2 regions of the Vibrio sp. 970 genome follow, and region 1 is predicted to be linked to the other one. Evidence: riboswitches for the same ligand, from Rfam matches in the RefSeq annotation. Region 1 holds a riboswitch; the other holds the start of a gene.
What was found. A riboswitch is a leader RNA that binds a small molecule or an ion and turns the genes downstream of it on or off. The one in region 1 is predicted to bind cyclic di-GMP.

Region 1 (7,089 bases):
CACTGGTAGACTTCTTCAGGTTTTAAGCCTTTTTGCGGCTGTAGTTTAAATCTTTTTCGGTGAGGCATGCCGTCTAATATATGAGGAATGTTGCCACAAACCACGTTTTTATAGACTAAACCGTGGTGGTTGTAGAACATGACTGATGCGATGCCTCCCGGTTTTACTTGTTCTAGAACTGTTTCAAGTGCGGCCTTAGGATCAACCAGCCACTCCATCACAGCGTGGAACATAACCAGATCGACCTGTACATCCATATGTTCACCGATGGATTGGACAGGCGAATGAATCAGGCGATACTGCTCAAGCAAACCGTTTTTTTCAATATCCTGCTTAGCCAACTGCAGCATTTCCGAAGATAGATCACATAAAGCGATTCGATGTCCGAGCTTAGCAAGCTTTTGCGACATTTGTGCCAAACCACCACCAGCGTCTAACACTTCTAGGGGTTGCTGGTCAGCATCTAATTCACTTAGAATCTGTAGAAAATCTTCCCACACAATGATTTGGCGGATCTCCCCTTTATCGGAGCCGTAAATATTTTTTGCAAATTTGTGGGCGATATCGTCGAAATTGCGGTCTTCTGTCACTTCTGCTGAGTTATCATAACGGATTGTGCCGCTATTCTGGCACAAGGAAAGCAGGAATAAAGAGGGATACCCTCATTTTTATTATCAATTGATGTTTTTTCGGACTATTTATGTATGTTTGAGCTGAAAAAAGTAGTGTCAGCCATGCTTATGCCCCTTCCGGCATTGCTGCTGATAGGCTTGTTGGGTCTTGCTCTCATTAGTTTTACTACAAAACGTAAAACTGGCTGCTTCGTTGTTCTATTCTCTTTTGTTGGCATTTTTCTTGTTGCCTTCCAACCTGTTTCAACCAAGCTTCTTATGCCGTTAGAGCGAGAGCATAAAGCCTTTTTGCCAGTTTCTGGCACCATCGACTACGTGATGGTTTTAGGGAATGGTCATGTTATCGATGACGAAATTCCACCCACCTCGCAGTTAAGCCGTGCAGCATTAATGCGCTTAACTGAGGGCATTCGTATTTTAAGAATGTATCCAGGCGCGAAATTAATCTTATCCGGCTATGCTGGCGGATCTGAAATTAGCCACGCGCGAATGATGGCGAACGTTGCCCTTGCGTTGGGCGTCGCGAAATCCGATATCATTTTATTAGAAGATGCGAAAGATACGTGGGAAGAGGCGCGTCAAGCGGCTGCATTCGTTCAACAAAAGGAGATTGTGTTAGTCACTTCTGCGAGTCACATGAACCGTGCATTGTATGAGTTCAACGCAGCAGGCATTAAACCAATCCCAGCCCCGACCAACTTCTTAGCTATTAGCGAGATAAGTCAACCTTGGGATAAATACTCACCTAAAGCGCGTTACTTAGAACAAACAGAGCTTTATTGGCATGAGTACTTGGGCAGTATTTGGCAAAGGTTGCGTGATACTGTCGGCCAAACACCAATGGTTGAAGCAAACTAGTATTATCTTGAAGCCACAAAAAAGGAGAGCCGAAGCTCTCCTTTTCTTTTTACGATTGAGTTATGTTCAAACTAGTCACCAGCAAACATATAGCCTTCGCCGTGCACCGTTACAAAAATCTGTGGGTTCTTAGGATCGAACTCCATTTTTGCGCGCATACGTCGAATAAGAACATCAATGGTGCGGTCATTCGGCGCATCCACTCGATGGCTGATCATGTTCAAAATACGCTCACGACTTAACACCTGGTTAGGGTAAGACGATAATGCCACCAAAAGTTCATACTCTGCTTTAGTTAGTTTTACTGGCTCACCGTTGCGGCTAAGTGCGCGACGTTGAATGTCGAATGTCCACTCCCCAAAGCGCACAATGTGCTCTTCACTGGTTTCATTCGCTTTCGAACTGCCACTGCGCGCTGCTGAAATACGCCACAGCAAGTTTTTAACGCGAACTAACAGCTCTCTCAGTTCAAAAGGTTTTGTCACATAATCGTCAGCACCCATTTCTAGGCCTACGATTTTATCAATGCTATCCGTGCGTCCTGTTACTAATATGATACCAATATCCGATTGGCTACGTAACTCACGAGTAAGCATCAGGCCGTCTTCACCAGGCAGGTTAATATCCAGCATGATCAGGTCTACATCGCCCGCTTGCAAAACTTCACGCATTTCTGCGCCACTCTCTGCTTCGCTGACTTGGTAGCCCTCATTTTGGAAATATCCCGCAAGCTTACTACGAGTTACAACATCATCTTCTACGACTAATACGTGATAGCTCATTTACACCACTTTTCTGTCTTCTTATTATCCAAGACGTATTCTATTCATAACTAGTAACATTTCTAGTCATAGATACATTAAAACGCAAGATTTAGCGTTTTTATTGATTCAAAACAAGCTTGCCCATTGCTATTAATAAACGGTCATTTTTGACCATAAAACATAACAATTATAGTTACTGCTATTCATTTTAATTGATTACACTTAGGGGATATCCCTAATTGACTTTGTGATGCATGACTTGAAGCATCATTCAGGAGCCCAAAATGCAAGAAGTGAAAGCTTTTAATGAGAAACGCGCTGAAATTTACTGGTGGTTTTCGAGCTTGTTCGCAAAAGAACTAACAGAGAAAGAATTGGAAGCCTATCACAGTGTTGAAATTCGCAGTTTTCTCGCAGGTTTAGGTGAAAATGAGTCGCTAAAACCAGCCGTTGATAGCCTAGTTGATGCATTGAATCGGTTACAAGATCGTGAAGATGCACAACTAGAGCTTGCAGCTGACTTTTGTGAACTGTTTTTGAAGACAGAAAAATACGGCGCTCTTCCTTACGCATCCATGTACATTGGTGAATCAGGTTTACTGAATGACAAGCCAGCTGAGGAAATGGAAAAGTTGATGGCTGAATTTGGCGTTCAAGTAGACGAAAACCTAAAGGAACCTGCGGATCACTTAGCCGTTGAGCTCGACTTTCTCGGGAACATGATTATCCGCTCAAACGAGCTTGAACAAGAAAAACACATGGAAGAAGCCTTCGTTAAACAAAACGACTTTATCCAGCAACAATTGATGTCTTGGTTACCTCAGTTTTCAGACAAATGTAAACAATTCGACGAATTTGGATTTTACTCGAGTGTCGCGAAACTATTAGTTGCATTTTGTAAACTAGACAGCGCCTACCTTCTTGGTGAATAATTGCCGCCTATTTTTAGGGAGCCTGCCTATCGGGCTTCCTGTATGCCTGAAAGTGACCAATTGTAAGTAACTTGGGTATAATATTCGTTTGCCTTAACTTAGCGCAAAGACGCTTGGTTATTTAGCAGTCAAAATGTGACTTCAAATACACAAATCTCTTGCTGAAAACATTGCTAGTCAGTCCACATAGGGCTAAAATGTGAGCGCAAACGATTAAATATGATTTATATGTAAACCGCTGAAATATAGCGGTTTTTGTGTTTTCTTAACAGGTTGATGGCAATTTCTCATCAGATAGAAAAAAGATAAAATTCATCGACCGATGCTGCTACGTACCCTTTTGTCGCACTTGGATCAACCGCTGCCGAGACACTTAGCGCCAATTTTATATTGCTAGGTGTGAAACCATTAGAGCATCAGGTACATCCAATACGACATATTTCAGTAGCTCGATACAGGACACCATTTATGGCCACGATAAAAGACGTTGCTCGCTTAGCCGGCGTTTCCACTACGACAGTTTCGCACGTTATCAATAAAACGCGTTTCGTTGCAGAAGCAACGCAAGAAAAAGTAATGAAAGCCGTTGACGAGCTGAATTACGCGCCAAGTGCCGTTGCACGCAGCCTAAAATGCAACTCAACTCGTACGATTGGCATGTTAGTAACTCAATCAACTAACCTATTTTTCTCAGAAGTGATTGATGGCGTTGAGAGCTACTGTTACCGCCAAGGCTATACTCTGATTTTATGTAACACAGGCGGGATTTACGAAAAACAACGCGATTACATTCGTATGCTGGCTGAAAAGCGCGTTGATGGCATCCTAGTGATGTGTTCTGACTTAACCGAAGAACTAAAAGAGATGCTTGACCGTCATGCGGACATTCCTAAAGTGGTCATGGATTGGGGCCCAGAGAGCTCACAAGCAGACAAGATCATGGATAACTCAGAAGAAGGTGGCTACATTGCAACCAAACATCTGATTGACAATGGTCATACGGATATCGCTTGTCTAAGCGGTCATTTTGAAAAGCTTGCTTGCCAAGAGCGCATTGCAGGTTTCCGTCGCGCAATGAGCGAAGCGAACCTAGCTGTAAATGAAGACTGGATCCTTGAAGGTAACTTTGAATGTGATACGGCCGTATTAGTTGCAGATAAAATTACCGCAATGGACAAGCGCCCGACGGCGGTATTCTGTTTTAACGACACAATGGCTCTAGGCCTAATGAGCCGCTTGCAACAAAACGGGATCAAAATTCCTGAAGATATTTCAGTGATCGGCTACGACAACATCGAGCTTGCGGAATACTTCTCTCCACCGCTAACGACTATCCACCAACCTAAACGTCGTGTTGGTAAAAATGCATTCGAAATTCTACTTGAGCGTATCAAAGATAAAGAACACGAAAAACGAATTTTCGAAATGCAACCTGAGCTTGTAATTCGAAATACTGTGAAAAAAATGAACTAAATTTCACTGTATTTAACCGTGTTAAATAAGCGCTCTACAGGGGCGCTTATTTTTTTGGAAAAATTAAGCATTCTCTAATACTTCACACCACTCTAATAACAATTGACTAACGTTAACTCCCTGTTTTATATAAATGTAATATATATTAAGAACTCCTTTTCAAAGGCCAATTTGCACCTTTCCATATGCAAAATAGAGCATTCAATCTATCATTTTTATTGAACCGAAATCACACTTTTAACGCTAAACCGTGATGTTAATTCAATATAAGAAGTATGCTCATTGTGTCACGCACAGGGCAAACCATTCGAAAGAGTGGGACGCAAAGCCTCCGGCCTGAACCATATTACGATATGGAAGGTAGCGGGGTTACCGATGGCAAGTGTGTAAGCAATGACTTTACTCTGTAATGACATTGTTTTTACGCATGTTTGCTACTCTCTCGGACCTGACTTTTGGTGGCGTAATATTAATTACACCGAGATAACAAAACATGGATAAACCGATACTCAAAGACTCTATGAAGCTATTTGAGGCACTTGGTAATATCAAGTCGCGCTCAATGTTTGGTGGCTTCGGACTATTCGCTGATGAAACAATGTTTGCACTAGTGGTAAACAATCAGCTTCATATCAGAGCAGACCAAAAAACTTCATCTGACTTCGAGAAACAAGGGCTAAAGCCTTACGTTTATAAAAAACGTGGCTTTCCAGTCGTTACAAAGTACTACGCTATTTCCAGCGATTTATGGGAATCAAGCGAACGCTTAATCGAAGTAGCGAATCAATCATTGAAAAAGGCAAAGCTTGAGAAAGAACAGCAAGCAAGTACAAAGCCTAACCGTTTGAAAGATTTGCCTAACTTACGACTGGCTACCGAGCGCATGCTAAAAAAAGCCGGCATCGAATCCGTAGAGAAGCTTGAAGAGGAAGGTGCGCTTAACGCCTATAAAGCGATAAGAGATACGCACTCTGCAACCGTCAACATTGAGTTGCTATGGGCACTAGAAGGTGCTATCAACGGCACTCATTGGAGTGTGGTACCTCAAGCTCGCCGAGATGAGTTGATGAACGGCCTCCAATAAAAGTCGGCCTAAAAACTATCTTGTAAAACCGCAGTCTAATCTGCGGTTTTTTTGTGAAATTTTTTCGGTTTTCCTACTGTCTTATTACATATATCCCAAATTGGAATCAAAATTATGAATAAGAAACTGATATTAGGTCTCATCCTACTAGCGGCTATCGTCTTTTTAGGTATTAACTTTGGCCAGTATTTAACCTTAGAGAATGCAAAAGCCCAACAAGAAGCACTAACTACATACATCGATCAGAATTTTGTATTCTCGGCTGCGATTTACTTTTTTACCTACATTGCAATTACCGCTTTTTCTATCCCAGGAGCGGCAGTAGTCACCTTACTTGGTGCAGCCTTATTTGGTTTTTGGACAAGCTTGCTACTGGTTTCTTTCGCTAGCACTATGGGGGCAACACTGGCCTTCTTGAGCAGCCGATACTTATTGCGTGACTGGGTACAAAACAAATTCGGAAATAAACTCAACGCAATTAATCAAGGTGTCGAAAAAGACGGAGCTTTTTATCTATTTTCCTTGCGTCTAATCCCTGTATTCCCTTTCTTTCTAATCAACTTACTGATGGGCTTAACACCGATGTCTGTAGGTCGATTTTATCTCACTAGCCAAATAGGTATGCTGCCAGGCACAGCCGTATATCTGAATGCAGGTACTCAATTAGCAACAATTGAAAGCCTATCGGGCATTGTTTCACCCGCAGTATTAGCGTCTTTTGCGCTATTGGGACTATTTCCAATCATCACTAAATGGGTTATGAATAAAGTAAGGCCGACACCAAGTCAGCAAAACTCGTAATTGGTGAAGTGGGTATTTTGATGAAAATATTTATCGCTAAAAACCCAGCAGAAGCACACATTGTATGTGAGCTGCTTAAAGTGGAACAAATTTACTGTGAAGTTCGCGGAGAAGGTATTTTCGGCTTAAAAGGAGAACTGCCGTTTGGTGATGATACCGATCCTTATGTGTGGCTTTTTGACACGGCACAAAAGATGAAAGCTGAAGAAATAGTAAAAGCATATCGAAAACAATCCGATAGGCATGAGTATCAAGATTGGCAATGCCCAAAATGTCATGAAATAAACGAAGGGCAATTTGGTGCATGTTGGCAATGTGGATATCAACTAGGAGAGCTATAGCGGCTCTCCTATTCAGTGGATGCACTCAGTTTTAAGCACATACAGCTTGCTGTTTAATAAACTCGATGGAGTGTTGATTGAAGTCTTCTGGACGCTCTACATTGCATACATGACCACAATTCGGGATTTCTCGTAGAATGCTGAGCTTATGTGCTGCAACCATTTCTTTGACAGGTTTAATAAACATGTAATCCCTGTCGCCCA
Region 2 (7,089 bases), on a different contig from region 1:
TAAACCAAAAGTATCGGCCCCAACCTACCTAACTCACTATAATTAATGCTTATAATTTGAACACATAGCGGCTTCACCTGCGGACATGCTCTCCCTATCAAAGACCGCCAGGCCCCGCCTACTCATAATATCCGTATAATTTGTCCGTATTTCCGACTAGTTTAGTCAGGTATACTTCGTGCCGCTAAAATTTTAAGGTCGTTGACCACCTGTATTTTTAAAGGAAACCTCATGAGTCAGTATGTAGTTTGTGCGCTGTACAAGTTTGTTGAGCTGAATAACTATCAAGAGCTACGCGAGCCATTACTTGCGTTGATGGAAAAACACCATATTCGCGGAACATTACTACTGGCAAGTGAAGGTATCAACGGCACAGTTGCATCTGATCGTGCAGGTATTGATACGCTACTGGAGTGGCTAAACAACGAACCTCGTTTGACTGGCACCGTATACAAAGAGTCGTATTCTGAGACCCAGCCATTCAATCGCACCAAAGTGAAATTGAAAAAAGAGATCGTAACATTAGGTGTTGAAGGTATAGACCCTCGCCACGTAGTGGGTACTTACGTGAAACCTCAAGAGTGGAACGATCTTATTGCTGATCCTGAAGTGTTTGTTGTCGATACACGTAATGATTACGAAATCGAGATCGGGACATTCAAAGGCGCTGTAAACCCAAATACTGAAACCTTTCGTGAATTCCCAGACTATGTAAAAGAAAACATGGACCCGGCAAAACACAAGAAAGTTGCGATGTTCTGTACCGGTGGTATCCGCTGCGAAAAATCAACGGCTTACATGAAAGAACAGGGCTTTGATGAGGTCTACCATCTAGAGGGCGGCATTCTTAAATATCTTGAAGAAGTTCCTCAAGAAGAGAGCATGTGGGAAGGCGATTGTTACGTATTTGACGGTCGTGTTGCAGTGAACCACCAGCTAGAAAAAGCAGATTACGATTTATGTAACGCTTGTCGTCTACCGATCACTGAAGAAGACAAACAGTCAGAATTGTTCGAGCAAGGCGTGAGCTGTCCAAAATGTCACGGCACACACTCAGAAGAACAAATTGCTCGATTCCGCGAGCGTGAAAAACAAGTTGTTCTTGCAGAGCAGCGAGGCGAGCAGCATGTTGGTGGTGAAAGTGCCAAGCAAAGAGAAGCCCGACGTGCCGCTAAGTACGCGCAAAAAGAAGCGCAGCGTAAACAAGACTAAGCCCAACTCTCCTTATATTTAGCGAGCTGCCGTAAGGTGGCTCGCTTTTACTACGCACCAATACTCTTTCAATACAATTTTGTATCCCTCACCAATACCTCTAGTTGATAGTCTCTTTTGCCTTCGGGTAGCCCCACCATTTCATCATAAGCACTTTGATGTACTAAAACCTGCTTATTTGCTTTGATATTCCTGCACTTCTTTTGCATCTCGATCAGGGAGTGAGCCCTCAAAAAGATACCGTTGTCATCAGTGATAAATTGCGCTTCTCCATCAATCACGACAGATGCCTGGTACAATGCGAGATCAAGCGAATGAATGACCAATTTGTCTACATAGAAGTATTTTTGTAACTTACTCAATGGTATTGCCATGTGTCACCTCCCTAAAAGTTACCTCTACGTTTTGTAGAATAAAACCGATCATTGGATGAGATTTCTTCGGTTTACTTGCGTACAACATCGGAAACTAAAGAGGATTCCGATGCAAACAATCAATGTCGTGTGGTTAAAACGAGATTTAAGGCTGACTGACCATCAACCACTAACTCAAGCATTATCAACAAAGCACCCAACTGTGCTTTTATATATTGTTGAACCATTGCTATTGAACAACCCACACTATTCTGAGCGCCACTGGCGATTTGTTTGGCAATCACTGCAAGACATGGATGAGACGCTCAAAGCATATGGGCATCGAATCACGGTGCTGTTTGACGATGCCTTAGCATGTTTTCAATCAATTCAAGCGCAATATCAAATCAACGCTGTTTTTTCTCACCAAGAAATAGGACTCAACTGCACCTTTGAACGCGACAAACAAGTTGCCGCTTGGCTGTATGAGCAGAACATCGACTGGTTTGAGTTCGAACACGGTGCTGTTATCAGAGGTGCAAAAAACCGGCAAGGTTGGGACAAACATTGGGACTCTGTCATGAGAGCCTCAATAAGCCCTATTGAGCTCCAAACCGACTTATTGCATTCATTGGATGCAGAAGCTCTCGGCTGTTCGTTTTCGCCACCATCATCCTGGCGATCAAAATGCAAAGGAATGCAAACGGGAGGAAGCCGGCTCGCTTGGAAAACACTAGAGGACTTTTTCCATCGTCGAGGTCGTGATTACTATCGAAGCATTTCTAGTCCCACAGCCTCACGCACAGCCTGTACTCGACTTTCTCCATATCTCGCTTGGGGTAACATATCCTTGCGTGAAGTTTATCAATACCTTTTGAAACACTGGCAAGTCGCTGGGTTTCGTCGCAGCTTAATTGCATTGTCTTCACGGCTTCATTGGCACTGTCACTTCATCCAAAAATTCGAATCGGAATACGACATGGAGTTTTACTGCGTTAATCGGGCTTACGAACCATTGATTAAACAAAGTAGTACTTTCGATGAAGAAAAGTTAGCAGCATGGAAATCTGGGCATACCGGCGTACCTTTGATTGATGCCTGCATGCGCTGTTTGCACCACACTGGTTACATTAACTTTCGCATGCGTGCCATGCTGGTTAGCTTTCTTACTCACCACATGAACATGAATTGGCGAGTAGGTGTAACGCATTTAGCGCAACTGTTTCTCGACTTTGAGCCCGGAATTCATTACCCACAATTCCAAATGCAAGCAGGAGTAACCGGGACTAACACAATCCGTATTTATAATCCGATCAAGCAAGCCCAAGAACATGATCCTGACGGCACGTTCATCTACAAGTGGGTACCTGAATTGCAAATGGTTCCTCCCCCTCTTTTATTCGAGCCTTGGACAATGACCCAGATGGAAGCTGTCATGTATCAGTTGCAGCCAGATAGCCGTTACCTTGCACCTATTATCACACCAGACAACGCAGCTAAGGCAGCAAGAGAGCGCTTATGGACGTGGCGGAAACGAGCCGATGTGAAACAAGAAGGCAGACGAATTCTTGCGCGACATGTTAGACCCTCAAAAGAAAGTAGGACGCGATGATCATCTCTCAATCACAATGCGTACAAATGCAAACACACTCCAGGGAACCCGTTGTACCCTCAACTAGTAAGGAACACATTATGTTCAAACGTATCTTAGTTATCGCGGCGACACTGATGGCGACATTATCTTTTATGCTTCCCGTCAAGGCTCATGAGCATGGCATGATGAAAGCCGATATTGTCGACGTTGCCGCTGAAAACGGCTCTTTCAATACGCTTGTTGCTGCGGTGAAAGCAGCGGGCTTGGTTGACACTCTCAAAGGAGAAGGCCCATTTACTGTTTTTGCACCAACGGATGACGCTTTTGCAAAACTGCCAGACGGCACAGTCGACATGCTCTTAATGCCGGAAAACAAAGACAAGTTAGTATCTGTTTTGACTTATCACGTCGTCCCAGGGAAAGTGATGGCTGCCGATGTTGTTAAGCTAGACAAAGCGACTACGGTTCAGGGGCAAGATGTGATGATTAAAACCATGGGCGATAAAGTCATGGTTAACGATGCAAATGTCATTGCAACCGATGTGAAAGCTAAAAACGGTGTCATTCACGTGATTGATACTGTCATCATGCCGAAATAACACCATTCAGAGGGCGGTACAATCCGCCCTTTAGACAGAACTTCTTCCACCCTTAGCACGATTCCTCTCCACTTATCCCCAACAAACCCCCACTCATTCACCATGACTATAAAAAGGATGAAAACAAAATTAAAATCAATACCTTGTAAGACGACACTGCACAATATTGACGAGGTTAAGATATCGTTACCTTTCAATTTGAGAACAGGATTCCATGTCAGTGACGTTTACTTTTCCACATGTAAATTCTTAAGCTAAATTTTGGCTGCTCAATCACATTTCGGCAAACCATTCGAAAGGGTGGGACGCAAAGCTTCCGGTCTGTCAGCATTTAAAAATCTAAAAGAATGCTCATGATAGCGGGGTTACCATGACGCAGTGTTACAGAAGTCCAATTTCTGTAGCGTTGCTTTATGCTCAGCATGCGCCGGGGTGTGACATTAGTTTGTCAGCCATAACAGAGGACATGTGATGAAATCATTTCCAACCAAATCCGTACTCGCGTTAGCACTTGCAAGCATTAGCTCAGGTGCTGCGGCTCACGGTTATGTATCAGAAACCAATGGTGGTGTCGCTGCAAGTCGCTCGGCACTATGTAAGTATCCAACGCCAGATACTAACGAAAAAAATAATAACTGCGGTGCGATTCAATATGAACCGCAAAGCGTTGAAGGCCCTGATGGCTTTCCCGAAACAGGGCCTCGCGATGGTAAAATAGCGAGTGCCGAAACCGCTTTAGCAGCTGCCCTTGATGAGCAAACTGCCGACCGTTGGGTAAAACGCCCTATTCAAGCAGGTACACAAACTTTTGAATGGACATTTACCGCTAACCACGTGACGCGCGACTGGAAATATTACATCACCAAGCCTGATTGGAACCCAAACGCTTCACTATCACGAGACTCTTTTGATCTAACTCCTTTCTGTGTCGTCGACGGCAATATGGTTCAACCCCCGAAACAGGTAAGCCATCAATGTAATGTGCCTACTCGCGAGGGATACCATGTCATCCTGGCAGTATGGGATGTTGGCGACACTGCAGCCTCATTTTATAACGTGATCGATGTGAAATTTGATGGTGACAGTCCCGTTATTCCAGATTGGAAGCAAGGCGGTCAAATTATTCCTACAATGGATTTAAATATTGGGGATTCGGTTTATACACGCGTATTTGATCAAGCAGGTGAAAACGTGGCGTATAGAACTGAACTAGAAATTACCGATGCAGCAATGGGCCAAGCGAAAAACTGGTCTTACGCACTCGCGACTAAGCTAAACCAAGAACAAGCAAAACTGCAAGCCGGGCAGTATGCAGAGGATAAATTCACTCCTGTTTATGGTACTAATCCGGTGTATCTGCAAGCAAATAGCGGCCTTGAGCGAGTAGAGATCGGCTATAACATTGAAACTCCTGTTCCAGAATACTCACTCACAGTAGATGGCTTAGCAGACGAATATATCATTGAGTCAACACCGACAACGTTGGATCTGACACTAACTGCTGAAGGCGATTTAAATGCAGAACTCACCGTTTACAATCACCATCGCGAGCCACTTGCAAGTTGGGCAAACGAAATGAAAGACGGCTCGGTAGAGGCGATATCGCTCGCTTTAAGTAAATCGGAGCCGGGTCACCATATGCTCGTAACACGTATTAAGGATAAAGATGGCAACTTGGTGGATCAGCAAACACTCGACTTTCACTTAAAAGAAGAGTCAGTTACTCCACCACCATCTGATGAGTACGATTTTGTCTTCCCTGAAGGACTATCTAGCTACACGGCGGGCACAAAAGTGCTTGCCAGCGACGGGGGCATTTATCAATGTAAACCTTTCCCATACTCTGGTTACTGTATGCAGTGGAAAGAAAGCGCAAATCATTACGAGCCTGGAATAGGTTCACACTGGGAGATGGCTTGGGATAAAGTCAACTAAATCACCCTTTGAACGTTAAGTAAAAAGAGCCTCACGATGAGGCTCTTTTATAATCAAACGCAAAAATGACAGCTTTCCCGGTCTAAACCATGAACACCAGATAAACTAGTGAGATGCGCTCGCCCCTCAATCAGCCCCATTTCATACCCTTCTAGTAAAACGGATTGTCGCATTGATAAGCGCTGAACATGAAAATTATCTGGTGGGGCAATCACCCTAACATGTGTTCCTGGTGGAGGGTTACGAATAAACTCTAATGATTGATTATAGTTATCTGCACGTCTTAACATCGCATCCGCCATTTTGGGGTGCTCCGCAAACAGTTTCTTCATCAGCCATGTGGTCTTAACTGGCTTTTTGGCATAATTCAGCGGGTGAGAGAGTACTACGGTTATGTCGCGAGCCCCTCGACGATAAGCCTCACGCACTGGGATAGAATCAGCGACCCCACCATCGGTATAACAACCGCCAGAAAAACAAGGGGTATGCTTGTAGGCAATCGGTAATGCTGTTGTCGCTTCAATCGCATGGTGAAAATTATCACGTGTCACGCGGTAATAATCTGCCTGCCCTGTATCTACATTTGTTGTCGCTGCGAGAAAAGGAACGCCATTAAACAGTTTATTTTCATCGACGGGATACAAGCGATTAGATTCTTCAAACAACCACTTCACATCGATGAGGTCCCCACCTTTAACGAAGCGAGTCGGGTCAAAAAAGCGTTTGCTTGTGGCCAGCTTAGTAATGACGTTAATACTGCGATGCGGGTAGTCGGTCAAATACCCAATCAAATTTGATGCACCAGCAGATACACCGATTGCAAAATCAAACGGTTTATAACTCTGCTCTAAAAACGCATCTAACACTCCGCTTGCGAAGACGCCTCGCATCGCGCCACCTTCTACTACAATTGCTTTTGTTGCCATATTTCCCCCATTCTCCTTGCCAAAAGAGTAATGAAATTCGTGCAATCACAACAATTGAATATTCTTATTATTGAAATAGGTGAAGTCTATTTATTTCTCTCTTAGAAAATGAAAACTAAAGTTCAAAAAATCCGTACCCGTTAGAAATGTAATTGCGGGTTGAACCAAGGTGGCAATGCCTAAGAGAAATCTAGGAGAAAACCGTTTTATAGGCTTCGCCCGCGCCATCAATGAACATTTGAGTACCAATAACCGCTAGAATTAAGCCCATCATTTTAGTCACAACATTTAGAGCACTTGGTCCAACCGCTTTGACCAATTTGTCTCCAAACAAAAACAGTACATAGGTGATCACACAAAGGACAGCGAAAGAAACGATAGTAATAATGGTTTGATCGAAACCACCCGCTGTCGCAAAGTTCATCGCGGTAGCAATCGTTCCAGGCCCAGCTAATATTGGCATCGCCAGT

Region 2: linked by a shared signal. The riboswitch ahead of gbpA (N-acetylglucosamine-binding protein GbpA) and the one ahead of R7Q11_RS07455 (TfoX/Sxy family DNA transformation protein) in region 1 are both predicted to bind cyclic di-GMP.

The regions. Positions count from the first base shown of each region.
Region 1 covers NZ_JAWOTW010000004.1:93,668-100,756, reverse strand. Annotated here, with positions in the region: gene cmoM (tRNA uridine 5-oxyacetic acid(34) methyltransferase CmoM) at 1-590, opposite strand, end outside; gene elyC (envelope biogenesis factor ElyC) at 705-1,490, shown strand; gene torR (two-component system response regulator TorR) at 1,562-2,272, opposite strand; gene torD (molecular chaperone TorD) at 2,539-3,186, shown strand; gene purR (HTH-type transcriptional repressor PurR) at 3,655-4,659, shown strand; cyclic di-GMP riboswitch class I at 4,947-5,036, shown strand; gene R7Q11_RS07455 (TfoX/Sxy family DNA transformation protein) at 5,153-5,743, shown strand; gene R7Q11_RS07450 (TVP38/TMEM64 family protein) at 5,858-6,544, shown strand; gene R7Q11_RS07445 (DUF2007 domain-containing protein) at 6,565-6,885, shown strand; gene R7Q11_RS07440 (alpha/beta fold hydrolase) at 6,917-7,089, opposite strand, start outside.
Region 2 covers NZ_JAWOTW010000002.1:284,553-291,641, reverse strand. Annotated here, with positions in the region: gene R7Q11_RS03815 (rhodanese-related sulfurtransferase) at 232-1,212, shown strand; gene R7Q11_RS03810 (DUF6482 family protein) at 1,281-1,586, opposite strand; gene R7Q11_RS03805 (cryptochrome/deoxyribodipyrimidine photo-lyase family protein) at 1,696-3,177, shown strand; gene R7Q11_RS03800 (fasciclin domain-containing protein) at 3,258-3,758, shown strand; cyclic di-GMP riboswitch class I at 4,031-4,131, shown strand; gene gbpA (N-acetylglucosamine-binding protein GbpA) at 4,230-5,693, shown strand; gene R7Q11_RS03790 (patatin family protein) at 5,747-6,619, opposite strand; gene R7Q11_RS03785 (MarC family protein) at 6,810-7,089, opposite strand, start outside.